Regions from separate parts of the Pseudomonas sp. NY15354 genome, predicted to be linked through region 3. Evidence: predicted binding sites of a transcription regulator. Region 3 holds the regulator's gene; each other region holds the start of a gene.
The links. The regulator sigma-54, encoded in region 3, starts transcription at its own class of promoters, with help from an activator protein. The targets are predictions, from matches to a motif close to ANTGGCATNNANNTTGCTNT.

Region 1 (7,709 bases), on a different contig from region 3:
CGGCTCATGAGGCGGTGGCTCCTTGTTCCAAGGGCAGGTAGATCGAGAAGGTGGTGTGGCCGGGGTGGCTGTCACATTCGATCAGGCCTTGGTGCTGGCTGATGATGTTCTGAGTGATGGCCAGGCCCAGCCCGGTGCCGTCTGGGCGGCCGCTGACCATGGGATAGAAGAGGGTGTCCTGCAGTTGTGCGGGGATACCAGGGCCGTTGTCGGTGATCTCGACCCGGGCCACCAGGCGATGGCGCACATGGCCAATGGTGAACTGGCGCACCGCGCGGCTGCGCAGGGTGATGCGGCCCAGGCGCAGGTCGTTCTGCCCGGCGATCGCCTGCATGGCGTTGCGCACGATGTTGAGGACCGCCTGGATCATCTGCTCGCGATCGATCAGCACGTCCGGCAGGCTCGGGTCGTAGTCGCGCACCAGCGTGACGCCGCCCTGGCTTTCGGCTTCCACCAGGCTGCAGACCCGCTCCAGCACTTCGTGGATATTGGTCATGGCCAGCGATGGCAGCTTGTTCGAACCGAGCATGCGGTCGACGAGGTTTCGCAGGCGGTCGGCCTCCTCGATGATCACATTGGTGTAGTCCCGCAGCTCCTCATGAGGCAGCTCCCGTGCCAGCAGTTGCGCAGCGCCACGGATACCGCCCAAGGGGTTCTTGATTTCGTGGGCCAGGCCGCGCACCAGCAGCTTGGTGGTTTCCTGCTTGCTCAGCTGGGCTTCTTCCTTGGTGATGCGCAGCAGGCGGTCTCGGGGGTGTACCTCCAGCAGCAGCAAGGTTTGGCCTTGGTGCAGGATCGGCGTCACGGCATAGTCCACGGTGATGCTCTGGCCGGTCAGCGAGGTCAACTGCGCTTCGCGTTTGGTGAACGGGTGCGCCTGCTCCACCGCCAGACGCAGGGAATTGAGCGCTTCGGCCGACTCGGTGAACAACTCGCTGATGAACTGCCCGTGGCTGCGCTGACCACTGACCGCCAATAGCATCTCCGCGGCAGGGTTCATGTATTCAAGGCGCAGCTCGGCGTTGAGCAGCAACGTGGCGGTGGTCAGGTTGTCCAGAAGCAGACGGTGCTGTGCGTCGCTGATGGTCATAAGGCGTCGTTGACCTCTTTTGGCACATGGGGCGTCTCAGGGGCTATTGCTGGGCACGCCTGAAACGCTTGATGCTGGAAAAATGCAAGAAACAAACCAAGGCTCCGAAAAGAAGCGGATTTTCCCGAAAAAGGTCTGGAATCGAGCAGATTCCGAATAGAAAACCCTGATTCAGCGGTGCTTGTGACCTTTATTGGTGTGTAAGGTCAGGCGTCGCTCCGCGCGATGCACCAATATAGAGCATAGGTCCTTACAGCCCCGCGCACAGCTGGGTGGTGGCGCGAACCAAGGCCAGGTGGCGCTTGGCATCGGGGGCGCGCTGGGCGAGGGCGTCGGCCAACTGCTGGGAGCACTGCGGGGAGCGCTTGCGATCGAACTGGGCGAGGTCGAGCAGCAGCAGGTTTTGCAGTTGATCCAATTGTGGCCTTATCTGTGTGGCCAGGTCGCGACGTGGCGTATCAGGCGCTTGGCGTTGCCGGTGCCAGTCATTCAAGAAGTGGTATTGCAGCAGCTTGTTGGCCTCGATCTGGTCGGCGAAGAATGCTTCGGCGCGTGCGGCGTCAAGCCCATAGTCGGCCGCGCTCTGGCGAACACGTGTCAGCACCTCGCGCTCGCGCTGGGGTGCCTGTACCGACTGGTGTGTATCCCACTTGTGCAGGGCCACGGCTTCGGCGATGTCGAGCCGCTGTTCGATGCCATCGAGCAGGCGGGTGAGCGGGGATACCGCCGTGTTGGGGGTTGCGCACCCAGCCAGGCATAGGCCCAGGGCGGTGACAAGTGTCAGGGGGTTCAGGCGCATGATCGTCTCCATGAAATGAGACTCGAGTGTGGCCAATGCGAAACGAGCAGACAGGTAGGGCGCGCCTGAAATCACTGTGCGTAAAAACAGAAACGGCCTCATGACGAGGCCGTTTCTATTGATGAGTCCGGCGCTAGGCGCCGATCAGATCAGCAGCTGTAGTACAGCTCGTATTCCAGCGGGTGAACGAAGGTACGGACTTTGATCTCTTCTTCGCTCTTCAGCTCGATGAAGGCATCGATGAAGTCGTCGGAGAACACGCCGCCCTTGGTCAGGAACGCACGGCCTTTGTCCAGCTCTTCCAGGGCTTCCTTCAGGCTACCGCAAACCTGTGGGATGTCCTTGGCCTCTTCAGGCGGCAGGTCGTACAGGTTCTTGTCGGCAGCATCGCCTGGGTGGATCTTGTTCTGGATACCGTCCAGGCCCGCCATCAGCAGGGCTGCGAAGGCCAGGTACGGGTTGGCCGATGGATCCGGGAAGCGTGCTTCGATACGGCGGGCTTTCGGGCTACCGACGTAAGGAATACGGATCGAGGCGGAACGGTTGCGAGCCGAGTAGGCCAGCATGACCGGGGCTTCGAAGCCCGGGACCAGACGCTTGTAGGAGTTGGTCGACGGGTTGGTGAAGCCGTTCAGGGCCTTACCGTGCTTGATGATACCGCCGATGAAGTACAGGGCGGTGTCGGACAGGCCGGCATAGCCTTCGCCGGAGAAGGTGTTCTTGCCGTCTTTCCAGATCGACATGTGCACGTGCATGCCCGAGCCGTTGTCGCCGTACAGTGGCTTCGGCATGAAGGTGGCGGTACGGCCGTAGGCGTCGGCAACGTTGTGCACGACGTATTTCAGGGCCTGTACTTCGTCAGCCTTCTTCACCAGGGTGTTGAACTTGACGCCGATTTCGTTCTGGCCGGCAGTCGCCACTTCGTGGTGGTGAACTTCGACGGTCTGACCCATTTCCTCCAGTGCGTTGCACATGGCGGTACGGATTTCGTGGTCGTGGTCGAACGGCGGAACCGGGAAGTAGCCGCCTTTCACGCCTGGACGGTGGCCTTTGTTGCCGCCTTCCACGTCAGCGTCGGTCATCCACGAGCCTTGCTCGGAGAAGATCTTGAACATCGAGCCGGAGATGTCCGACTTGAACTTCACTTCGTCGAAGATGAAGAACTCTGGCTCAGGGCCAGCGAATACGGTGTCACCGATGCCGGTGCTCTTGAGGTACTCTTCGGCGCGCTTGGCGATCGCACGTGGGTCGCGATCGTAGCCCTGCATGCTCGATGGGTCGACGATGTCGCAGGTGATGATCAGGGTCGGCTCTTCGGTGAACGGGTCCAGGACCGCGGTGTCGTCGACCGGCATCAGGATCATGTCGGAGGCTTCGATACCTTTCCAGCCAGCGATGGAGGAACCGTCGAACATCTTGCCGACTTCGAAGAAGTCGTCTTCCAGCGCATCACGCGACGGCATGGTCACGTGGTGCTGAACGCCTTTGGTGTCCGTGAAACGCAGATCAATCCACTTGACGTCATGATCTTTGATGAGTTGAACCGACTTCGACATAGTGTCCTCCGGATGGTCTAGGGCGCGGTGGGCCGCTGCCCTGGAAAAAGGGTGTCGCTGGGCGCGGATAGTCGGCCAAGCTTGCCTGCCTCACAAGAGAGCAAATTGCATGCCAGTGCCCGAAAATGGCGAGGGCGGGACAAAAGGGGGCGGTTACGTGCAATTCAGGGATGAGGCAAGGCGAAAAATGCACTCTTGAGAGGCATGATTTTAGGTGTGCGCACCAAATTAGTGCGAGGCATGAGTGTCGTGATTTCCTTGAGGCGCTTTTCGTGGATGAGCCCCTCCTGCAGGGATCGCGCAACGCTGAAAATATGTGCTGACCCCTGTGGAAGCGGGTTTACCCGCGAAAGGGCCGGTGCAGGCAGCGCAAAACGCGCCTTCGGCATTTATCTCAAAGCTTCTGATCAAAAGTTGCTCAAAGCTTGAGCAATTTCCGCTATAATTCGCGCCCCTCATTTTCGGCAGGCCCTGTGCGCGCTGTTAAACCAATGAAACTTATCGTCAAAGTCTTCCCAGAGATCACCATCAAGAGCCGGCCGGTGCGCAAGCGTTTCATTCGCCAGCTCGGCAAGAACATCCGCGTCGTGCTCAAGGATCTGGATCCTGAGCTCGCGGTCGATGGCGTCTGGGACAATCTCGAGGTGGTCACCCGCGTCGAGGACGAGAAGATCCAGCGCGAGATGATCGAGCGCCTGACCTGCACGCCGGGTATCACCCATTTCCTGCAGGTCGAGGAGTATCCGCTGGGCGACTTCGACGACATCGTCGCCAAGTGCAAGCACCACTTCGGCCACCTGCTGGCCGGCAAGCGCTTCGCCGTACGTTGCAAGCGCGGCGGCCACCATGACTTCACCTCGATGGACGTCGACCGTTACGTCGGCAGCCAGCTGCGCCAGCAGTGCGGCGCCACCGGTATCGACCTCAAGACCCCGGAAGTCCTGGTGCGCATCGAGATCCGCGACCAGCGCCTGTATGTCATCCATAACCAGCACCAAGGCATCGGCGGTTACCCGCTGGGTGCCCTGGAGCAGACCCTGGTGCTGATGTCCGGTGGCTTCGACTCCACCGTGGCGGCCTACCAGATGATGCGCCGTGGCCTGATGACCCACTTCTGCTTCTTCAACCTCGGCGGCCGTGCCCACGAGCTGGGCGTGATGGAAGTTGCCCACTACCTGTGGAAGAAGTTCGGCAGCAGCCAGCGCGTGCTGTTCATCAGCGTGCCGTTCGAGGAAGTGGTCGGCGAGATCCTGAACAAGGTCGACAACAGCTACATGGGCGTGACCCTCAAGCGCATGATGCTGCGCGCCGCTGCGCGCATGGCCGACCGCCTGGAGATCGAGGCGCTGGTCACCGGCGAGGCGATCTCCCAGGTGTCCAGCCAGACCCTGCCGAACCTGTCGATCATCGATTCGGCCACCGACAAGCTCGTGCTGCGCCCGCTGCTGGCCAGCCACAAGCAGGACATCATCGACACCGCCTATCAGATCGGCACCGCCGAGTTCGCCAAGCACATGCCTGAATACTGCGGCGTGATCTCGGTGAACCCGACCACCCATGCCAAGCGCCACCGCATGGAGCACGAAGAGAAGCAGTTCGACATGGCGGTGCTTGAGCGTGCCCTGGAGCGCGCCAAGTTCATCTCGATCGACCACGTCATCGACGAGCTGGGCAAGGACATCGAAATCGAGGAAGTGGCCCAAGCCCTGCCCGGCCAGATCGTCCTCGACATTCGTCACCCCGATGCCCAGGAAGACGAACCCCTGGTGATCGATGGCGTCGAAGTCCAGGCCATGCCGTTCTACGCGATCAACAGCAAGTTCAAGCATCTGGATGCCAGCCGCCAGTACCTGCTGTATTGCGACAAGGGTGTGATGAGCCGTTTGCACGCACACCACCTGCTCAGTGAGGGACATGCCAATGTGCGTGTTTATCGTCCGACATAAGACGCCAGGGCTGTATGGCGGCAGCATCCGCCATCGCCCTCCCGACCCTCGGGCCCGCTGAGCCGCAAACCGTACATATTCGCCGCCTACACTGGGCGGCAACCGAATCCTCTGATCGAGATACAGTTGTGATCGAAAATCTGCGTAACATCGCCATCATCGCCCACGTTGACCATGGTAAAACCACCCTGGTCGACAAACTCCTGCGCCAGTCCGGCACCCTGGAGCGTAACGAGCTCAACGACGAGCGCGTGATGGACTCCAACGACCAGGAAAAAGAGCGCGGCATTACCATCCTGGCGAAAAACACCGCCATCCGTTGGAACGACTACCGCATCAACATCGTCGACACCCCCGGCCACGCCGACTTCGGTGGCGAGGTTGAGCGCGTGATGTCGATGGTCGACTCCGTGCTGCTGCTGGTCGACGCCCAAGACGGCCCGATGCCGCAAACCCGCTTCGTGACCAAGAAGGCTTTCGAAGCCGGTCTGAAGCCGATCGTCGTGATCAACAAGGTCGACCGTCCGGGCGCGCGTCCTGACTGGGTTCTGGACCAGATCTTCGACCTGTTCGACAACCTGGGCGCCACCGACGACCAGCTGGACTTCCAGGTGGTCTACGCCTCGGCCCTGAACGGCATCGCCGGTCTGGACCACACCGACATGGCCGAAGACATGACCCCGCTGTACCAGGCCATCGTCGACCACGTGCCGGCACCGACCGTTGACGTCGACGGCCCGTTCCAGATGCAGATCTCCGCACTGGACTACAACAGCTTCCTGGGTGTTATCGGCGTTGGTCGTATCGCCCGTGGCCGCGTCAAGCCGAACACCCCGGTCGTCGCCATCGACACCGAAGGCAAGAAGCGCAACGGCCGTATCCTCAAGCTGATGGGTCACCACGGCCTGCACCGCGTTGACGTCGAAGAAGCCACCGCTGGCGATATCGTCTGCATCAGTGGCTTCGACGAGCTGTTCATCTCCGACACCCTGTGCGATATGAACAACGTCGAAGCGATGAAGCCGCTGACCGTCGACGAGCCGACCGTTTCGATGACCTTCCAGGTCAACGACTCGCCGTTCTGCGGCAAGGAAGGCAAGTTCGTCACCAGCCGTAACATCAAAGAGCGTCTGGACAAAGAGCTGCTGTACAACGTTGCCCTGCGCGTTGAAGAAGGCGACTCGGCCGACAAGTTCAAGGTTTCCGGTCGTGGTGAGCTGCACCTGTCGGTTCTGATCGAAACCATGCGTCGTGAAGGCTTCGAAATGGCCGTAGGCCGTCCTGAAGTGATCATCCGCGAAGTCAACGGCGTCAAGCAGGAGCCGTTCGAGAACGTCACCATCGACATCCCTGAAGAATCCCAGGGCAAGGTCATGGAAGAGATGGGTCTGCGTAAGGGCGACCTGACCAACATGGCGCCGGATGGTAAGGGCCGTGTGCGTCTGGAGTACAACGTTCCGGCCCGTGGCCTGATCGGTTTCCGTAACCAGTTCCTGACCCTGACCAACGGCGCGGGCATCCTGACCTCGATCTTCGATCGTTACGACACCATGAAGCCAGGCACCATGTCCGGCCGTCTGAACGGTGTTCTGGTTTCGATCGAGACCGGCAAGGCCCTGACCTACTCGCTGGAAACCCTGCAGGCTCGCGGCAAGCTGTTCATCGAGCACGGCCAGGACATCTACAACGGTCAGATCATCGGCCTGAACAGCCGTGACAACGATCTGGGCGTGAACCCGACCAAAGGCAAGAAGCTCGACAACATGCGTGCTTCGGGCAAGGACGAGGTCATCGCTCTGGTTCCGCCGGTTCGCCACACCCTCGAGCAGGCCCTGGAATTCATCCAGGACGACGAGCTGTGCGAAGTGACGCCGAAGTCGATCCGTCTGCGCAAGAAGATCCTCGACGAAGGCGAGCGTACCCGCGCTGCCAAGAAAGCCAAGGCTTGATGCACTAGCCTGAGCTGAACGAAAACGCCCCCGGTCGAAAGGCCGGGGGCGTTTTTGTTTGTGGAGGTGTTTGGTGAGGGGGTGTAGGGGAGGACGGAATTTAACGTAGGTATTTCCGTTCTGCAGCCCGCACGCCTTGTGGCCTTGGGCGGTGGCTTCTAGGTTTGGAGCATGATCCCAAAGGAGCTGTAGGCATGAAGTTTCGCTTAGCGTTGTTGGTCGCACCGAGCTTGGTGGCTTGCACCGATACCAATGTCTCGCAGGACTGCGCATCGGTGCGTCCACAGGAGGTCGTTGGCTGTCATCTACAGAATGTGCGACAGCAACCTTTGGACTACACCCTACAGGTACGTGAGTCCAAGCCGGGCT
Region 2 (7,709 bases), on a different contig from region 3:
GCGCTTCAGGCGTCGGGAAAATGTCGTTTTCGTGTACATGGCGCTCAAAAAAGCAAAGCCCGTGCCGACTCGGTACATGGGCGAAAACTAGAGGAGTCTGGCATGGCTGGAGTCATGGATTCGGTCAACCAGCGCACGCAACTGGTGGGGCAGAATCGCCTGGAGCTGTTGCTGTTCCGCCTCAATGGCGAGCAGCTCTATGGCATCAACGTGTTCAAGGTTCGGGAAGTCCTGCAGTGCCCGGAGCTGACTTTGTTGCCCAAGTCCCACCCGGTGGTGCGTGGAGTGGCCAACATTCGCGGTGCGACCATCCCTATCCTGGACTTGTCGATGGCCACCGGCTTGCCGGGGCTGCGGGAAGAAACACGTAACAGCTTCGTGATCATCACCGAGTACAACACCAAGACCCAGGGCTTTTTGGTGCATTCGGTCGAGCGCATCGTCAACATGAACTGGGAAGAGATCCATCCGCCACCCAAGGGAACCGGTCGTGACCACTACCTGACCGCCGTCACGCGTGTGGATGGTCGGATGGTGGAGGTCATCGACGTGGAGAAAGTCCTCGCCGAAGTGTCGCCATCTTCCGAGGAAGTGTCACAGGGCGTGGTCGATGCCGAGGTTCAGGACAAGGCAATGATGCTGCGCGTGTTGACCGTCGATGATTCGTCGGTGGCGCGCAAACAGGTCAGCCGTTGCCTGCAGTCGGTGGGTGTGGAGGTGGTGGCGCTCAACGATGGCCGTCAGGCGCTGGACTACCTGAACAAGCTGGTGGATGAGGGCAAGCGTCCGGAAGAGGAATTCCTGATGATGATCTCCGACATCGAGATGCCGGAGATGGATGGCTATACCCTGACCGCGGAGATACGCAGCGATCCACGCATGCAAAACCTGCACATCCTCCTGCATACTTCGTTGTCCGGGGTCTTCAACCAGGCCATGGTCAAGAAAGTCGGCGCCGACGACTTCCTGGCCAAGTTCAAGCCGGACGACCTGGCCCAGCGGGTGGTCGACCGGATCAAGGCGACGCATTGAAACGGCCAGGGGCAACTCCTGGCACCAGGGATTTGAAAGAGGCGGCAGCATTGTCTACGGGTAATTTGGATTTTGAACAGTTCCGGGTCTTCCTGGAGAAAGCCTGTGGCATCCTGCTGGGCGAGAATAAGCAATACCTGGTCTCCAGCCGTCTCAACAAGCTGATGGAGCAGCAGGGCATCAAGTCGCTCGGTGAGTTGGTGCAGCGTATCCAGAGCCAGCCGCGCAGCGGGTTGCGCGAGCAGGTGGTTGACGCGATGACGACCAACGAAACCCTGTGGTTCCGCGACACCTATCCGTTCGAAGTGCTCAAGAACAAGGTGATTCCGGAGTTCATCAAGAACAACCCGGGCCAACGCCTGCGTATCTGGTCGGCTGCGTGCTCCTCGGGGCAGGAGCCGTACTCGATCTCCATGGCCATCGACGAGTTCGAGCGCAGCAACCTGGGGCAGTTGAAGATGGGGGCGCAAATCGTTGCCACCGACCTGTCCGGGTCGATGCTGACCAACTGCAAGACCGGTGAATACGACAGCCTGGCCATTGGTCGTGGCTTGTCCCAGGAGCGCCTGCAGCGCTATTTCGATACCAAAGGGCCGGGCCGCTGGGCAGTGAAGGCGCCGATCCGCAGCCGGGTCGAGTTCCGCTCCTTCAACCTGCTCGACAGCTATGCCGCACTGGGCAAGTTCGACATCGTGTTCTGCCGCAACGTGCTGATCTACTTCTCGGCCCAGGTCAAGAAGGACATCCTCATGCGCATCCACAGCACGCTCAAGCCGGGCGGGTATCTGTTCCTTGGCGCGTCCGAGGCGCTCAACGGGTTGCCGGATCACTACCAGATGGTCCAGTGCAGTCCGGGGATCATCTACCAGGCTAAATAAACCCAGACAGGGGTCGCTTCGCGGCCCCTTTTTTTGCCGCTACCCATTGCCGCTTTGCTGACGCCAAGCGGTAAACCATTGCCGCTTTTCTGGCATTGCCGCCGACAAGCAATGCCTTAATGCCCGGTTTTACTGGGGCTTTCTCGCTTGGCACAAACCTTGCTCAAGCTTGCTCACGATTCTTCCGGTCAACCTTCGAAGGTTTCCCAGACATGAGCATCAGCTTCGACAAGGCGCTCGGCATCCATGAGCAGGCATTGAGCTTCCGCGCCCAGCGCGCCGAGGTGCTGGCCAACAACATCGCCAACGCCGACACGCCCAACTACAAGGCGCGTGACATGGATTTCTCGGCGGTGCTTGCCGCTGAAGCCGACAAGCAGCAGAAGGGGCGCATTGCCCTGGATCGCACCAATAACCGCCACATCGAGGCCGAAGGCCTGGCCATGGGCGACGATACCCTCAAGTACCGTACGCCGATGCAGCCGTCGATCGACCAGAACACCGTGGACGCCCAGATCGAGCAGTCCAACTACGCAGAGAACGCCATCGGCTTCCAGGCCAGCTTCACCCTGCTCAACAGCAAATTCAAAGGGCTGGTTTCGGCCCTGCGTGGAGAGTGACCATGTCCCTTGCCAGTGTCTTCAATATTGCCGGTAGCGGCATGAGCGCGCAGAACACTCGCCTCAATACCGTCGCCTCCAACATCGCCAACGCCGAGACCGTTTCCTCGAGCATCGACCAGACCTATCGCGCGCGCCATCCGGTATTCGCCACCACGTTCCAGCAGGCCCAGAACGGCGCCGGACAGTCGCTGTTCCAGGACCAGGGCGAGGCGGGGCAGGGTGTGCAGGTGATGGGTATCGTCGAGGATCAGAGCAACCTTGAGGCGCGCTACGAGCCTAACCATCCGGCGGCGAACAAGGACGGTTACGTCTACTACCCCAATGTCAATGTGGTGGAGGAGATGGCCGACATGATCTCCGCCAGCCGTGCGTTCCAGACCAACGCCGAGCTGATGAACACCGCCAAGACCATGATGCAGAAGGTGCTGACCCTCGGTCAGTGATAAGGAGTCAGGATCATGGCAGTCAACAGCACCAGCGGTGTGAACCTCAACGACGTCCTATCGGCGTCGGGTGTCAGTACCGGCACCACCAAGAAGCCTACGACCGAGAACACCGACAAGAACGCCCTGGGCAAGGATGCGTTCCTGCAGTTGCTGGTCACCCAGATGCAGCACCAGAACCCGCTCGACCCGCAGGACAACAGCGAGTTCGTCGCTCAGTTGGCGCAGTTCAGCAGCCTGGAAGGCATCACCACCCTCAACAGCACGGTCAATTCGATTGCCGGTGCCATGGGCTCGTCCCAGGCCCTGCAGGCCTCGTCGCTGGTGGGGCGCTCGGTGATCGTGCAGAACGACAAGGCGGTGGTTGATACCACCCAGAGCTTCAATGGCCAGTTCATCGTCCCGCAGGGTATCAGCGAGGCGAAGATCACCATCAAGGATAAAGACGGCAACACCATCAAGACCATCGAGTTGGGCCAGCAGAAAGCCGGTTACGCCGACTTCATCTGGGATGGCACCAACGACAAGGGTGAAAAGGTCGACCCGGGCACCTACAGCTTCTCGGCGACCACCATGGTCGATGGCAAGTCGACGCAGATGTACACCCTGCTGCCGGCCAAGGTCACCAGCGTCAGCATCAACCCCAATGGCGAGATGATGCTCAACCTTGCAGGGCTCGGGAAAGTTTCTCTGTCCAGCGTGCAAACCATTGGTATCTAAGGCCGGCTAGAGCGGCACAAGGAGCGAATTCATGTCTTTCAACATCGGTCTTAGTGGTCTGTACGCTGCCAACAAGCAGCTGGATGTCACCGGTAACAACATTGCCAACGTCAACACCGTTGGCTTCAAGTCGTCGCGCGCCGAGTTCGCGGACGTCTACGCAGGCGCCAACCGTCTGGGTGTCGGCAAGAACCAGGTGGGTAATGGTGTGCGTCTGGCGGCGGTTTCCCAGCAGTTCAGCCAGGGTGACATCAACAACACCGGTAACGTGTTGGACATGGGTATCCAGGGGCAGGGCTTCTTCGTGCTGTCCGACAACGGCTCGATGGTCTACACCCGTGCCGGTGCCTTCCAGACCAACAAGGACAACTACGTGGTCACCTCGGACGGCCTGCGCCTGCAAGGCTACGCCGCCGACTCGACCGGCAAGATCCAGAAGGGCGTGCTGACCGACCTGCAGATCGACACCTCCGCGCTGGCGCCGAAGGCCACGTCCCTGATCGACCAGGGTATCAACCTCAACTCCTCGGCTGCCGATATTCCTTTGCAGGTTCCGGACAACAGCGTCCCGCCTGTAATGGTACCGAACAAGCCGTTCGACCCTGCTGACGAAACCACCTACACCAAGTCGTTCCCGACCAAGGTGTACGACAGTCAGGGCAACGAACACACCATGGAGCAGTTCTATCGCAAGACCGGCACCAACCAGTGGACCATGTACACCCTGGTCGATGGTCGCAACCCGTTCGATCCGGCCAGCACCACCCCGCTGAGCGGTACCATCAGCTTCAATAGCGACGGTTCGGTCAATGCGATGACGGCCAACAACACCGGCCTGCCGGCTGGCTCGTCGTTCACCGTCAGCAACAACACCTTCACCATGACTGGCTGGATTCCGGCGGCGAAGAATGCGGCCGGTAACTGGGCGGCCAATGGCGCGGCGGGCAACGCCGGTGGCATGCGTCTGTCGATGAACAGCACCACTTCCTACAACACCGAAACCGCGCGCATGTCGCAGTCCCAGGACGGTTACGCCACTGGCATCCTGTCGAGCCTGAGCATCGACTCCACCGGTGTGATGTTCGCCAGCTTCAGCAACCAACAGTCCCGCGCCATCGGCCAGGTGGCTGTTGCCAGCTTCGCCAATGAGCAGGGCCTGCAGCAGATCGGTGGTACCCGCTGGACTGAAACCTTCTCGTCCGGCATTCCAGGCATCGATGCGCCCAAGACCGGTACCTTGGGTAGCGTTGAGTCCAACTCGCTGGAAGCTTCCAACGTCAACCTGACCCAGGAGCTGGTCGAGCTGATCAAGGCGCAGAGCAACTACCAGGCCAACGCCAAGACCATCTCTACCGAAAGCACCATCATGCAGACCATCATCCAGATGACCTGATGGTCGCTGGTCGGTCGGGTGTGCGCGAACCCCTTTCCTGGTAAAGGGGTTCGTCGTTTTCGAGGAAAGGCTCATGAAGAAGTGGATCGTGACGCTCGCCGCAGCGCTGTGCCTGCTCCAGGCCCAGGCGGCTGCGGCGCCGTGGTGGCGCTGGGAGAGTCAGGCCGATGGCCGCCTGGTGTGCTCGCAGTGGTCGCCGGGTGAGGGGTGGAAGCGCTTCGCCGGTCCCTACAACAACGCTGGTTGCCGCGAGCTGTAGTCGATTGCCGTCAGCGGCAAGATGGCGCCGGATATCCGGCGTCGCCCATTCCAAAGGCTTCCCTCAAAGCCCGTATTCACGGGCTTTTTCATGCTTTTCAAAAGTTGGTTCGGAACTTGCTTTAGTGCCTGCACAGCAACGTCGGCGGCAATCGCTCGTCAGTGCAGTGGAGAATGACTGTGGACAAAATGCTTTACGTGGCCATGACCGGTGCCAGCCAGAACGCGCTGGCCCAGCGGGCCCACGCCAACAACCTTGCGAACGTTTCCACCAACGGTTTTCAGCGCGACCTGGAGCAGGCGCGTTCAATGCCGGTATTCGGTGACAGCTTTCCGGCGCGCGCCTTCGCCATGAGCGAACGCCCGGCCACGGATTTCACTGCTGGCGCAATGGTCGAGACCGGTCGCGAACTGGACGTGGCAGTCACCGGCGATGGCTTCATTGCCGTGCAGGCGCCGGACGGCAGTGAAGCCTATGTGCGCACCGGCAGCCTGAACATCGATGCCCTGGGCGTGCTGCGTGCCGGCAATGGCATGCCGGTGATGGGCAACGGTGGCCCGATCGCGATTCCGCCGGAGCAGAAGGTGGAGATCGGCGAAGACGGCACCATCAGCATTCGCGCCATGGGCGAGGATCCGCGGGTCATGGCCGAGGTCGACCGCATCAAGCTGGTCAATCCGGACACCAAGAACCTGACCAAGGGCCTGGACGGCATGATCCACACCAAGAGCGGCCAGCCCGCCGACGCCGACGTCAATGTGCGGGTGGTGTCGGGCTTTTTGGAATCGAGCAACGTCAATGCCGTCGAGGAAATGACCTCGGTGCTGGCGCTGTCCCGTCAGTTCGAACTGCACGTCAAGATGATGAACGCGGCCAAGGAAGGCGATGAAGCCATGGCGCGTGTTTTGCAAATCGGCTAATCACTTTTGAACGGGTGCCGTAAAACAGGCGCACGAGGAGAACACTAAATGCTTCCGGCTCTTTGGGTCGCTAAGACCGGCCTGTCCGCCCAGGACACCAACCTGACCGTCATCTCCAACAACCTGGCGAACGTTTCGACCACCGGTTTCAAACGTGATCGCGCCGAGTTCCAGGACCTTCTGTACCAGATCAAGCGTCAACCGGGTGCCCAGTCGACCCAGGACAGCGAACTGCCTTCGGGCCTGCAGGTCGGTACCGGTGTGCGTATCGTCGGCACCCAGAAGAACTTCCAGACCGGCAGCCTGCAGACCACCGAGAACCCGCTGGACATGGCCGTCAATGGTCGCGGTTTCTTCCAGGTCCTGCAGCCTGACGGCACTGTTTCGTACACCCGTGACGGCACCTTCCACCTGAACTCCGACGGCCAGATCGTCACCGCCAACGGTTTCGCCCTGGAGCCGGCGATCGTCGTGCCGCCGGATGCCCAGACCTTCACCGTCGGCCAGGACGGCACCGTGTCGATCACCACCGCCGGCAACCCAGCCGCGCAGATCATCGGCAATATCCAGACCGCCGACTTCATCAACCCGGCAGGCCTGCAGGCCATCGGCAACAACCTGTTCCTCGAGACCGCCGCCAGCGGCGCGCCACAGGTCGGCACCCCGGGCCTGAACGGCTTCGGCACCACCCTGCAGCAGACCTTGGAGAACTCCAACGTCAGCACCGTGGAAGAGCTGGTGAACATGATCACCACCCAGCGCGCCTACGAGATGAACTCCAAGGTCATCTCCACCGCCGACCAGATGCTGTCGTTCGTCACCCAGCAGCTGTAAGACCCAAGCCCGTTACACGTGAGGTAAGCGTCATGAATCGTCTGTTGTCCGTCTTCGCCCTGGGGGGCGCGGTGTTGTTGGCCGGTTGCGTCGCACCGACGCCCAAGCCGAACGACCCGTACTATGCGCCGGTTCTGCCGCGTACCCCGTTGCCGGCGTCGGCGGCCAACGGCTCGATCTACCAGGCCGGTTTCGAGCAGAACCTGTACACCGACCGCAAGGCGTTCCGGGTGGGTGACATCATCACCATCACCCTCAACGAGCGCACCTCGGCGAGCAAGAACGCAGGTTCCCAGATCCAGAAGAACAGCAACGCCAACATCGGTCTGACCTCGCTGTTTGGCACTACGCCGAACACCGACAACCCGTTCGGTGGCGGTGACCTGTCCCTGGAGGCTGGTTACAAAGGCGAGCGGGCGACCAAGGGTGACAGCAAGGCCACCCAGGGCAATACCCTGACCGGTTCGATCACCGTCACCGTGGCTGAAGTGCTGCCCAATGGCATCGTCGCCGTACGTGGCGAGAAGTGGCTGACCCTGAACACTGGCGAGGAGCTGGTGCGCATCGCCGGCCTGATCCGTGCCGATGACATCGCCACCGACAACAC
Region 3 (7,709 bases):
CAGCGCGGCACCTTGCTCAAGGACGCCTTGGTAGAGATGTCGCGCAAGAGCCTGGTAGGCATGACCGTGGTCCTGGAGGCCGACGGGCGACTGGCCGGTGTGTTCACCGACGGCGACCTGCGCCGCGCCCTGGAGCGCAACATCGATGTACACAAGACCATCATCGACCAGGTGATGACTGTCCACGGCAAGACCGCCCGCGCCGAGATGCTCGCCGCCGAGGCCTTGCGCATCATGGAAGACAACAAGATCAACGCGCTGGTGGTGGTCGACCAGAACGATCGCCCCACCGGGGCCTTGAACATGCACGACCTGCTGCGCGCAGGAGTGATGTGATGGAGTGCAATGCAATGAACCCGGATCTTCTGCAACGCGGCAAGGCCATCAAGCTGGCCGTGTTCGATGTCGACGGCGTGCTGACCGACGGTCGCCTGTATTTCCTCGAGGACGGCAGCGAATTCAAGACCTTCAACACCCTGGACGGCCACGGCATCAAGATGCTCATGGCGTCGGGCGTGACCACGGCGATCATCAGCGGGCGCAAGACCCCGGTGGTCGAGCGCCGCGCGAAGAACCTCGGCATCCCGCACCTGTTCCAGGGCCGCGAGGACAAACTGGTGGTGCTCGACGGCCTGCTCGCCGAACTGGGCCTAAGCTATGAACAGGTCGCCTACCTGGGCGACGACCTGCCAGACCTGCCGGTGATCCGCCGTGTAGGTCTTGGCATGGCGGTGGCCAGCGCCGCCCCGTTCGTTCGACAGCACGCCCACGGCGTGACCCAGGCCCGCGGCGGTGAAGGCGCCGCACGCGAGTTCTGTGAACTGATCATGCAGGCCCAGGGAACCCTGGACGCTGCCAACGCCAACTACCTCTAAGGCCAGACATGTTCAGCAAGAAAGCCAGAAATATCGTGCTGCTCGGTGCGATCGCCGCACTGCTGGTGGCCGTCGGCTATTGGAACATCAGCCCCGAGAGCTTCCTCGAAAAGCCGGCGGCCCAGGTCGATGAAAACGCCATCGACTACTATGCGATCAACGCCCACAGCGTGCAGTACCTGCCTGATGGCAAGGTGCAATACGAAATGACCGCCGACAAGGTCGAGCACCTCAAGGCCAGCGAGATCACCTTGGTGACCACGCCGGACCTGCACATGTACCGGGGCACCCAGTATCCCTGGCACGTGCAGAGCGTGCGCGCCGAGGTCAACCCGGACGGCAGCGAGGTCGAGCTGATCGACAAGGTCCGGGTCGCCCGCACCGATGAAAAACAGCGCGAAACGATCATCACCACCACCCGCATGACCGTCTTCCCGCAGAAGCAATATGCGCAGACCGAGCAAGCCGTTAGAATCGACGGCGCCGGTGGGACGACTACGGGCAAAGGAATGAAAGCGTATTTGAAAGACGGCAGGATGGACCTGCTGTCCAACGTAAGAGGACAGTATGAGGCTCGTTAACACCCTCCCCTTTTTGCTCAGCCTGAGCGCGGCACTGGGAAGCGCGAGCGCCTTGGCCCTGCCGAACGATCGTGACCAGCCTATCCGCATCCAGGCTGACAACGCTCACCTGGACGACAAGCAAGGCGTCGCCACCTATACCGGCGACGTGATCATCACCCAGGGCTCGATGATGATCAAAGGCAACACCGTCACCATTACCCGTGCCGCCTCCGGCGACATCGATGTGGTCACCTCGGTGGGCAACCTGGCCTATTTCGAGCAGCAGCAGAGCGCCGCCAAGCCCGACAAGATGAAGGGCTGGGGCGTGACCATCCAGTACCAGGCGCAGAAAGACATGGTGATCCTCACCGATCGCGCCAAGGTCGAAAACGAAGGCAACACCACCGAAGGCGAGAAGATCGTCTACAACACCAAGACCCAGGTGGCTACCGCCGGTCGTGGTGGCAATGTGACTTCGCCACGTCAGCGTATCGACATGGTGATCCAGCCGAAGAAGAAGGCCGAGTAAATGGCAACCCTCAAAGCCCAGCACTTGGCCAAGAGCTACAAGAGCCGCCAGGTTGTCCGCGACGTCAGCCTGTCGATCGACAGCGGTCAGATCGTCGGCCTGCTCGGCCCCAACGGCGCCGGCAAGACCACCTGCTTCTACATGATCGTAGGCCTGGTCCGCGCCGACCAGGGGCGCGTGCTGATCGACAACCTGGACGTCAGCCACCAGCCCATGCACGGTCGCGCCCGCGCCGGCATCGGTTACCTGCCCCAGGAAGCCTCGATCTTCCGCAAGCTGTCGGTGGCCGACAACATCATGGCGATCCTCGAGACCCGCAAGGAACTCGATCGTGACGGCCGGAGAAAGGAGCTGGAAAGCCTGCTGCAGGAGTTCCACATCAGCCACATCCGCGACAACCTCGGCATGAGCCTTTCCGGTGGTGAACGCCGCCGGGTCGAGATCGCCCGCGCCCTGGCCACCGCACCGAAGTTCATCCTGCTGGACGAACCCTTTGCCGGTGTCGACCCAATCTCCGTGGGCGACATCAAGCAGATCATTCACCACCTCAAGGCCAAGGGCATCGGTGTACTGATCACCGACCACAACGTCCGCGAAACCCTTGATATCTGTGAAACCGCCTACATCGTCAATGATGGTCAGCTGATCGCCGAGGGCGACGCCGAGACCATCCTGGCCAACGATCTGGTCAAGGAGGTTTACCTGGGCCACGAGTTCCGACTCTAACGGCCCGGAGTCTGCCTGGGGCACTGAAGGAAGTGATACAGTGCTCTAGGCAAACGCTACAATTTCAGGCATATAACTTGCTTAAAATTGGCGCCTCGGCGCCCTACGTGTAGTGGATGGCGCATGCGCGCCGGCGAACAAGGTATTAAGCCCCAGCCATGAAACCATCGCTCGTCCTAAAAATGGGCCAGCAACTGACGATGACCCCGCAGTTGCAACAGGCCATCCGTCTGCTCCAGCTCTCCACCCTGGACCTGCAACAGGAAATCCAGGAAGCGCTGGAGTCCAATCCGATGCTCGAACGTCAGGAAGACGGCGACGACTTCGACAACAGCGACCCGATGGCCGACAACGCCGAGAGCAAGCCCGTTGCCGAAACCCAAGAGAGCAGCTTCCAGGAGAGCACCAGCAGTGCCGAGAACCTGGAAGAAGGCGAATGGAACGAGCGCATCCCCAACGAGCTGCCCGTGGACACGGCCTGGGAAGACATCTACCAGACCAGCGCCAGCAACCTGCCCGCCAGCGATGATGACGAGTGGGACTTCACCACTCGCACCTCCATCGGCGAGAGCTTGCAGAGCCATCTTCTGTGGCAACTCAACCTGGCGCCGATGTCCGATACCGACCGGCTGATCGCCGTGACCTTGATCGACAGCATCAACGAACAGGGTTACCTGGAGGACAGCCTCGAGGAAATCTGCGCAGGCTTCGACCCCGAACTGGATATCGAACTCGACGAAGTCGAAGCGGTACTGCACCGCATTCAGCAGTTCGAACCCGCCGGCATCGGCGCCCGCAGCCTGGGTGAATGCCTGCTGCTGCAGTTGCGCCAGCTACCCGCGAACACCCCATGGATGGCCGAGGCCCAGCGCCTGGTCACCGACTTCATCGACCTGCTCGGCAGCCGCGACTACAGCCAGCTGATGCGCCGCATGAAGATCAAGGAGGACGAACTTCGCCAGGTCATCGAACTGGTGCAGAGCCTCAACCCCCGCCCCGGCTCGCAGATCGAATCCAGCGAGCCTGAATACGTGGTACCAGATGTCATCGTGCGCAAGGACAGCGACCGCTGGCTGGTCGAGCTGAACCAGGAAGCGATACCACGCCTGCGGGTCAACCCACAGTACGCCGGTTTCGTCCGCCGCGCCGACACCAGTGCCGACAACACCTTCATGCGCAACCAGTTGCAAGAGGCTCGCTGGTTCATCAAGAGCCTGCAAAGCCGCAACGAGACGCTGATGAAGGTCGCCACCCAGATCGTCGAGCACCAGCGAGGCTTCCTGGACCATGGTGACGAGGCGATGAAGCCCCTGGTGCTACACGACATCGCCGAAGCCGTGGGCATGCACGAGTCGACCATTTCCCGGGTCACCACGCAGAAATACATGCACACCCCACGTGGCATCTACGAACTGAAATACTTTTTCTCGAGCCATGTGAGCACCTCCGAAGGCGGTGAATGCTCGTCTACGGCGATCCGCGCGATCATCAAGAAACTGGTTGCGGCGGAAAATCAGAAAAAGCCATTGAGTGACAGCAAGATCGCTGGTTTACTGGAGGCACAAGGCATCCAGGTAGCCCGTCGCACCGTCGCCAAGTACCGCGAGTCCCTCGGCATCGCACCGTCGAGTGAGCGCAAGCGACTGATGTAGCCCCTGGCAGAGCCATAGCGTTTCAGTGGCAGGTGCAATACCTGCCCTTTATGCACGGGCAACAAAGGAGAAGCTGTATGCAAGTCAACATCAGTGGACAGCATGTAGAAGTCACCCAACCACTGCGCGAGTATGTCCTTGAAAAGCTCGCCCGCGTGGAGGGGCATTTCGACAAGATCACCAACGTGACGGTGATCATGAAGGTCGAAAAACTGCAGCAGAAGGTGGAGGCCACACTCCAGATTCCCGGCGGTGAAGTGGTCGCCAATGCCGAACACCAAGACATGTATGCAGCGATCGACGCCCTGGCTGACAAGCTCGACCGCCAATTGAAAAAACATAAGGAAAAACAGCAAAGCCTGCTGCAAGGTGCAGCCGCCCGCTGACCCCTCTCATCCATGATCCGACTTGAAACCATCCTGACCCCCGGCCGTTCCCTCGTGAACGTGCCGGGCGGCAGTAAAAAGCGCGTGCTCCAGGAAATCGCCACCCTGATCGCCAGGGAAGTGCCCGAACTGGAGATGGAAGACGTATTCGAAAAACTGGTTGGCCGTGAAAAGCTCGGCTCCACCGGTTTCGGCAACGGCATCGCCATCCCTCATTGCCGCCTCGAAGGTTGCACCGCACCGGTCAGCGCGCTGCTGCACCTGGATGCCCCCATCGACTATGACGCCATTGATGGCGCGCCGGTGGACCTGCTGTTCGTCCTGCTTGTGCCAGAGGCCGCCACCGACGCCCACCTTGAACTGCTGCGCCAGATCGCCAGCATGCTCGATCGCAAGGAGGTCCGCGATCGCCTGCGTGCCGCCGACAGCAGCGAGGCCCTGTACCAGGTAGTCCTGGACGCACAGAACGAGCACTGAAACATGCGCCTGATCATCGTCAGCGGCCGGTCCGGCTCCGGCAAAAGCACCGCCCTCGATGTACTGGAAGACAACGGTTACTACTGCATCGACAACCTGCCCGCCGGGCTGTTACCCCAGTTGGCAGAAAACGCACTGATCAATACCGAGCTGCTGCAACCGAAGGTGGCCGTCTCCATCGACGCCCGCAACCTGCCCAGTCATCTGACACGCTTCCCCGAACTGCTCGAGGACGCCAGGAGCCGGCACATCCAATGTGACGTGCTGTACCTGGATGCCGACGAGGAGACCCTGCTCAAGCGCTTCTCCGAAACCCGTCGTCGCCACCCGCTGACCAACGCCAATCGCTCCCTTGCTGAAGCGATTCGCGTCGAAAGCGAGCTGCTGGGCCCGATCGCCGACCTGGCCGACCTCAAGATCGACACCACCAACCTCAATCTTTACCAGTTGCGCGACGCGATCAAGCTTCGCCTGCTCAATCAACCCGAGCCCGGCACGGCGTTTCTGGTGGAGTCCTTCGGCTTCAAGCGCGGCATGCCCGTGGACGCCGACCTGGTGTTCGATGTGCGCTGCCTGCCAAACCCGTATTGGAAGCCCGAGCTGCGTGAGCACTCCGGGCTGGACCAACCCGTAATCGATTACCTGGCCGCCCAACCGGATGTCGAAGAGATGTTCCAAGACATCTCCAGCTATCTGCTCAAATGGCTGCCACGTTTCGCCGCCAGCAATCGCGCCTATGTCACCATCGCGATTGGCTGCACTGGCGGTCACCACCGCTCTGTCTACCTGACCGAGCGCCTGGGCCAGCTTTTGCAACAATCCCTGAAAAACGTCCAGGTCCGCCATCGCGACCTCTAGCCCACAGGATCCGCACCCCAATGCCCGCCCGCGAAATCACCATCATCAACAAGTTGGGCCTGCACGCCCGGGCGGCAGCCAAGTTCGTTGGCGTGGCCGGGCGCTTTCCCTGCCAGGTCAGGGTGGGACGAGCACCCGACAAAATGGTGGACGGCAAGAGCATCATGGCGGTGATGATGCTTGCAGCGGGCAAGGGCACCCAAGTGCATTTGATGACCGAGGGCGAGCAGGACAACGAGGCCATGGATGCCTTGGTCGAGTTGATCAACAACTATTTCGACGAAGGCGAGTAACCCCAGGCCAGCCGTACCTGCATAGCTCCTCCCCCAGTCATTCGACTGCAGGATCGGGCTTGCTCCGAGATGGGCCGCATAGCGGCCCAAGCGTCAGGAACATCAGCTATCAAGCCTCAGCTCCCCGCCACAGTCATCCTCTCGATCAGCACCGAGCCACTGTGAATATTGCTCCGGGTTTCGATATCGCTACCGATCGCGACGATCTGCTGGAACATATCCTTCATGTTGCCAGCAATCGTCACTTCCTGGACCGGGAACTGGATCTCGCCGTTCTCTACCCAGAAGCCCGCCGCGCCGCGGGAGTAATCGCCCGTCACCATGTTCAGGCCATGCCCCATCAGCTCGGTCACCAGTAAGCCGCGCCCCATACGACGGATCAACGCGGCCTGGTCTTCCACACCGTGGGTGACGAACAGGTTATGCACGCCGCCGGCGTTGGCAGTGCTCGGCAGGCCCAGCTTGCGTCCGGAGTAGGTGCCCAGCAGGTAGGACACCAGTTCGCCCTTTTCCACGAACGGCTTTGCATAGGTCGCCAGGCCATCGCCGTCGAAGGCCGCGCTGCCCAGGGCTCGCGGCAGGTGAGGACGCTCATCAAGGGTCAGCCAGGTGGGGAACAGGCGCTGGCCGATAGCGCCATCGAGGAAGGATGATTTGCGATACAGGTTGCCGCCGGAGATAGCCGACAGGAAGCTGCCGAACAAGCCGCCGGCCAGCTCCGCGGAGAACAGCACCGGCACCTCGCAGGTCGGTACCGGGCGTGCACCCAGGCGGCTGGCCGCGCGCTGTGCGGCGCGCTGACCGATGCTGCGCGGATCGGCCAGCAATTGTCCCTGGCGATTGACGTCGTACCAGTAGTCGCGCTGCATCTGCCCTTCGCCCTCGGCGATCATCACGCAGCTCAGGCTGTGACGCGTGGAGGCATAGCTGCCGATGAAACCATGGCTGTTGCCATAGACCCGGCAGCCTTGATGGGTGTTCAGGGTGGTGCCGTCGGCGTTGAGGATGCGTGGGTCGGCGTCGAAAGCCGCCGCCTCACAGGCCAACGCCATCTCGACAGCCTTTTCCGGCTCCAGGGCCCAGTCATGATAAAGGTCGAGATCGGGAATCTCGCGGGCCATCAGCGCCGCATCGGCCAGGCCTGCACATTCATCCTCGGAGGTATGCTGGGCAATGGCCAGGGCGGCCGCCACGGTCTCGCGAATCGCTTCGGGGCCGCTGGCTGAGGTACTGGCCGAGCCTTTGCGCTGGCCAACATAGAGGGTGATGCCAAAACCTTGATCGCGGTTGAACTCGACGGTCTCGACCTCGCGCTGCCGCACCGTGGTGGACAAGCCCTGCTCCAGCGAC

Region 1: the regulator sigma-54 is predicted to act here: its motif matches at 3,543-3,562, upstream of glnA (type I glutamate--ammonia ligase).
Region 2: the regulator sigma-54 is predicted to act here: its motif matches at 2,057-2,076, upstream of flgB (flagellar basal body rod protein FlgB).

What each region holds. Positions count from the first base shown of each region.
Region 1 covers NZ_JBLUPV010000002.1:250,329-258,037, reverse strand. Annotated here, with positions in the region: gene ntrC (nitrogen regulation protein NR(I)) at 1-8, opposite strand, end outside; gene glnL (nitrogen regulation protein NR(II)) at 5-1,090, opposite strand; gene ACNFCH_RS03060 (chorismate mutase) at 1,341-1,889, opposite strand; gene glnA (type I glutamate--ammonia ligase) at 2,039-3,445, opposite strand; gene thiI (tRNA uracil 4-sulfurtransferase ThiI) at 3,937-5,391, shown strand; gene typA (translational GTPase TypA) at 5,520-7,340, shown strand; gene ACNFCH_RS03040 (PhoPQ-activated protein PqaA family protein) at 7,535-7,709, shown strand, end outside.
Region 2 covers NZ_JBLUPV010000006.1:46,248-53,956, forward strand. Annotated here, with positions in the region: gene flgA (flagellar basal body P-ring formation chaperone FlgA) at 1-39, opposite strand, end outside; gene ACNFCH_RS08325 (chemotaxis protein CheV) at 103-1,032, shown strand; gene cheR (protein-glutamate O-methyltransferase CheR) at 1,083-1,910, shown strand; gene flgB (flagellar basal body rod protein FlgB) at 2,123-2,530, shown strand; gene flgC (flagellar basal body rod protein FlgC) at 2,533-2,976, shown strand; gene flgD (flagellar hook assembly protein FlgD) at 2,992-3,696, shown strand; gene flgE (flagellar hook protein FlgE) at 3,728-5,089, shown strand; gene ACNFCH_RS08355 (hypothetical protein) at 5,163-5,348, shown strand; gene flgF (flagellar basal-body rod protein FlgF) at 5,528-6,268, shown strand; gene flgG (flagellar basal-body rod protein FlgG) at 6,317-7,102, shown strand; gene flgH (flagellar basal body L-ring protein FlgH) at 7,135-7,709, shown strand, end outside.
Region 3 covers NZ_JBLUPV010000003.1:304,789-312,497, forward strand. Annotated here, with positions in the region: gene ACNFCH_RS05065 (KpsF/GutQ family sugar-phosphate isomerase) at 1-336, shown strand, start outside; gene ACNFCH_RS05070 (KdsC family phosphatase) at 351-875, shown strand; gene lptC (LPS export ABC transporter periplasmic protein LptC) at 884-1,456, shown strand; gene lptA (lipopolysaccharide transport periplasmic protein LptA) at 1,443-1,967, shown strand; gene lptB (LPS export ABC transporter ATP-binding protein) at 1,968-2,693, shown strand; gene ACNFCH_RS05090 (RNA polymerase factor sigma-54) at 2,852-4,345, shown strand; gene hpf (ribosome hibernation-promoting factor, HPF/YfiA family) at 4,423-4,731, shown strand; gene ptsN (PTS IIA-like nitrogen regulatory protein PtsN) at 4,744-5,208, shown strand; gene rapZ (RNase adapter RapZ) at 5,212-6,066, shown strand; gene ACNFCH_RS05110 (HPr family phosphocarrier protein) at 6,087-6,359, shown strand; gene pmbA (metalloprotease PmbA) at 6,476-7,709, opposite strand, start outside.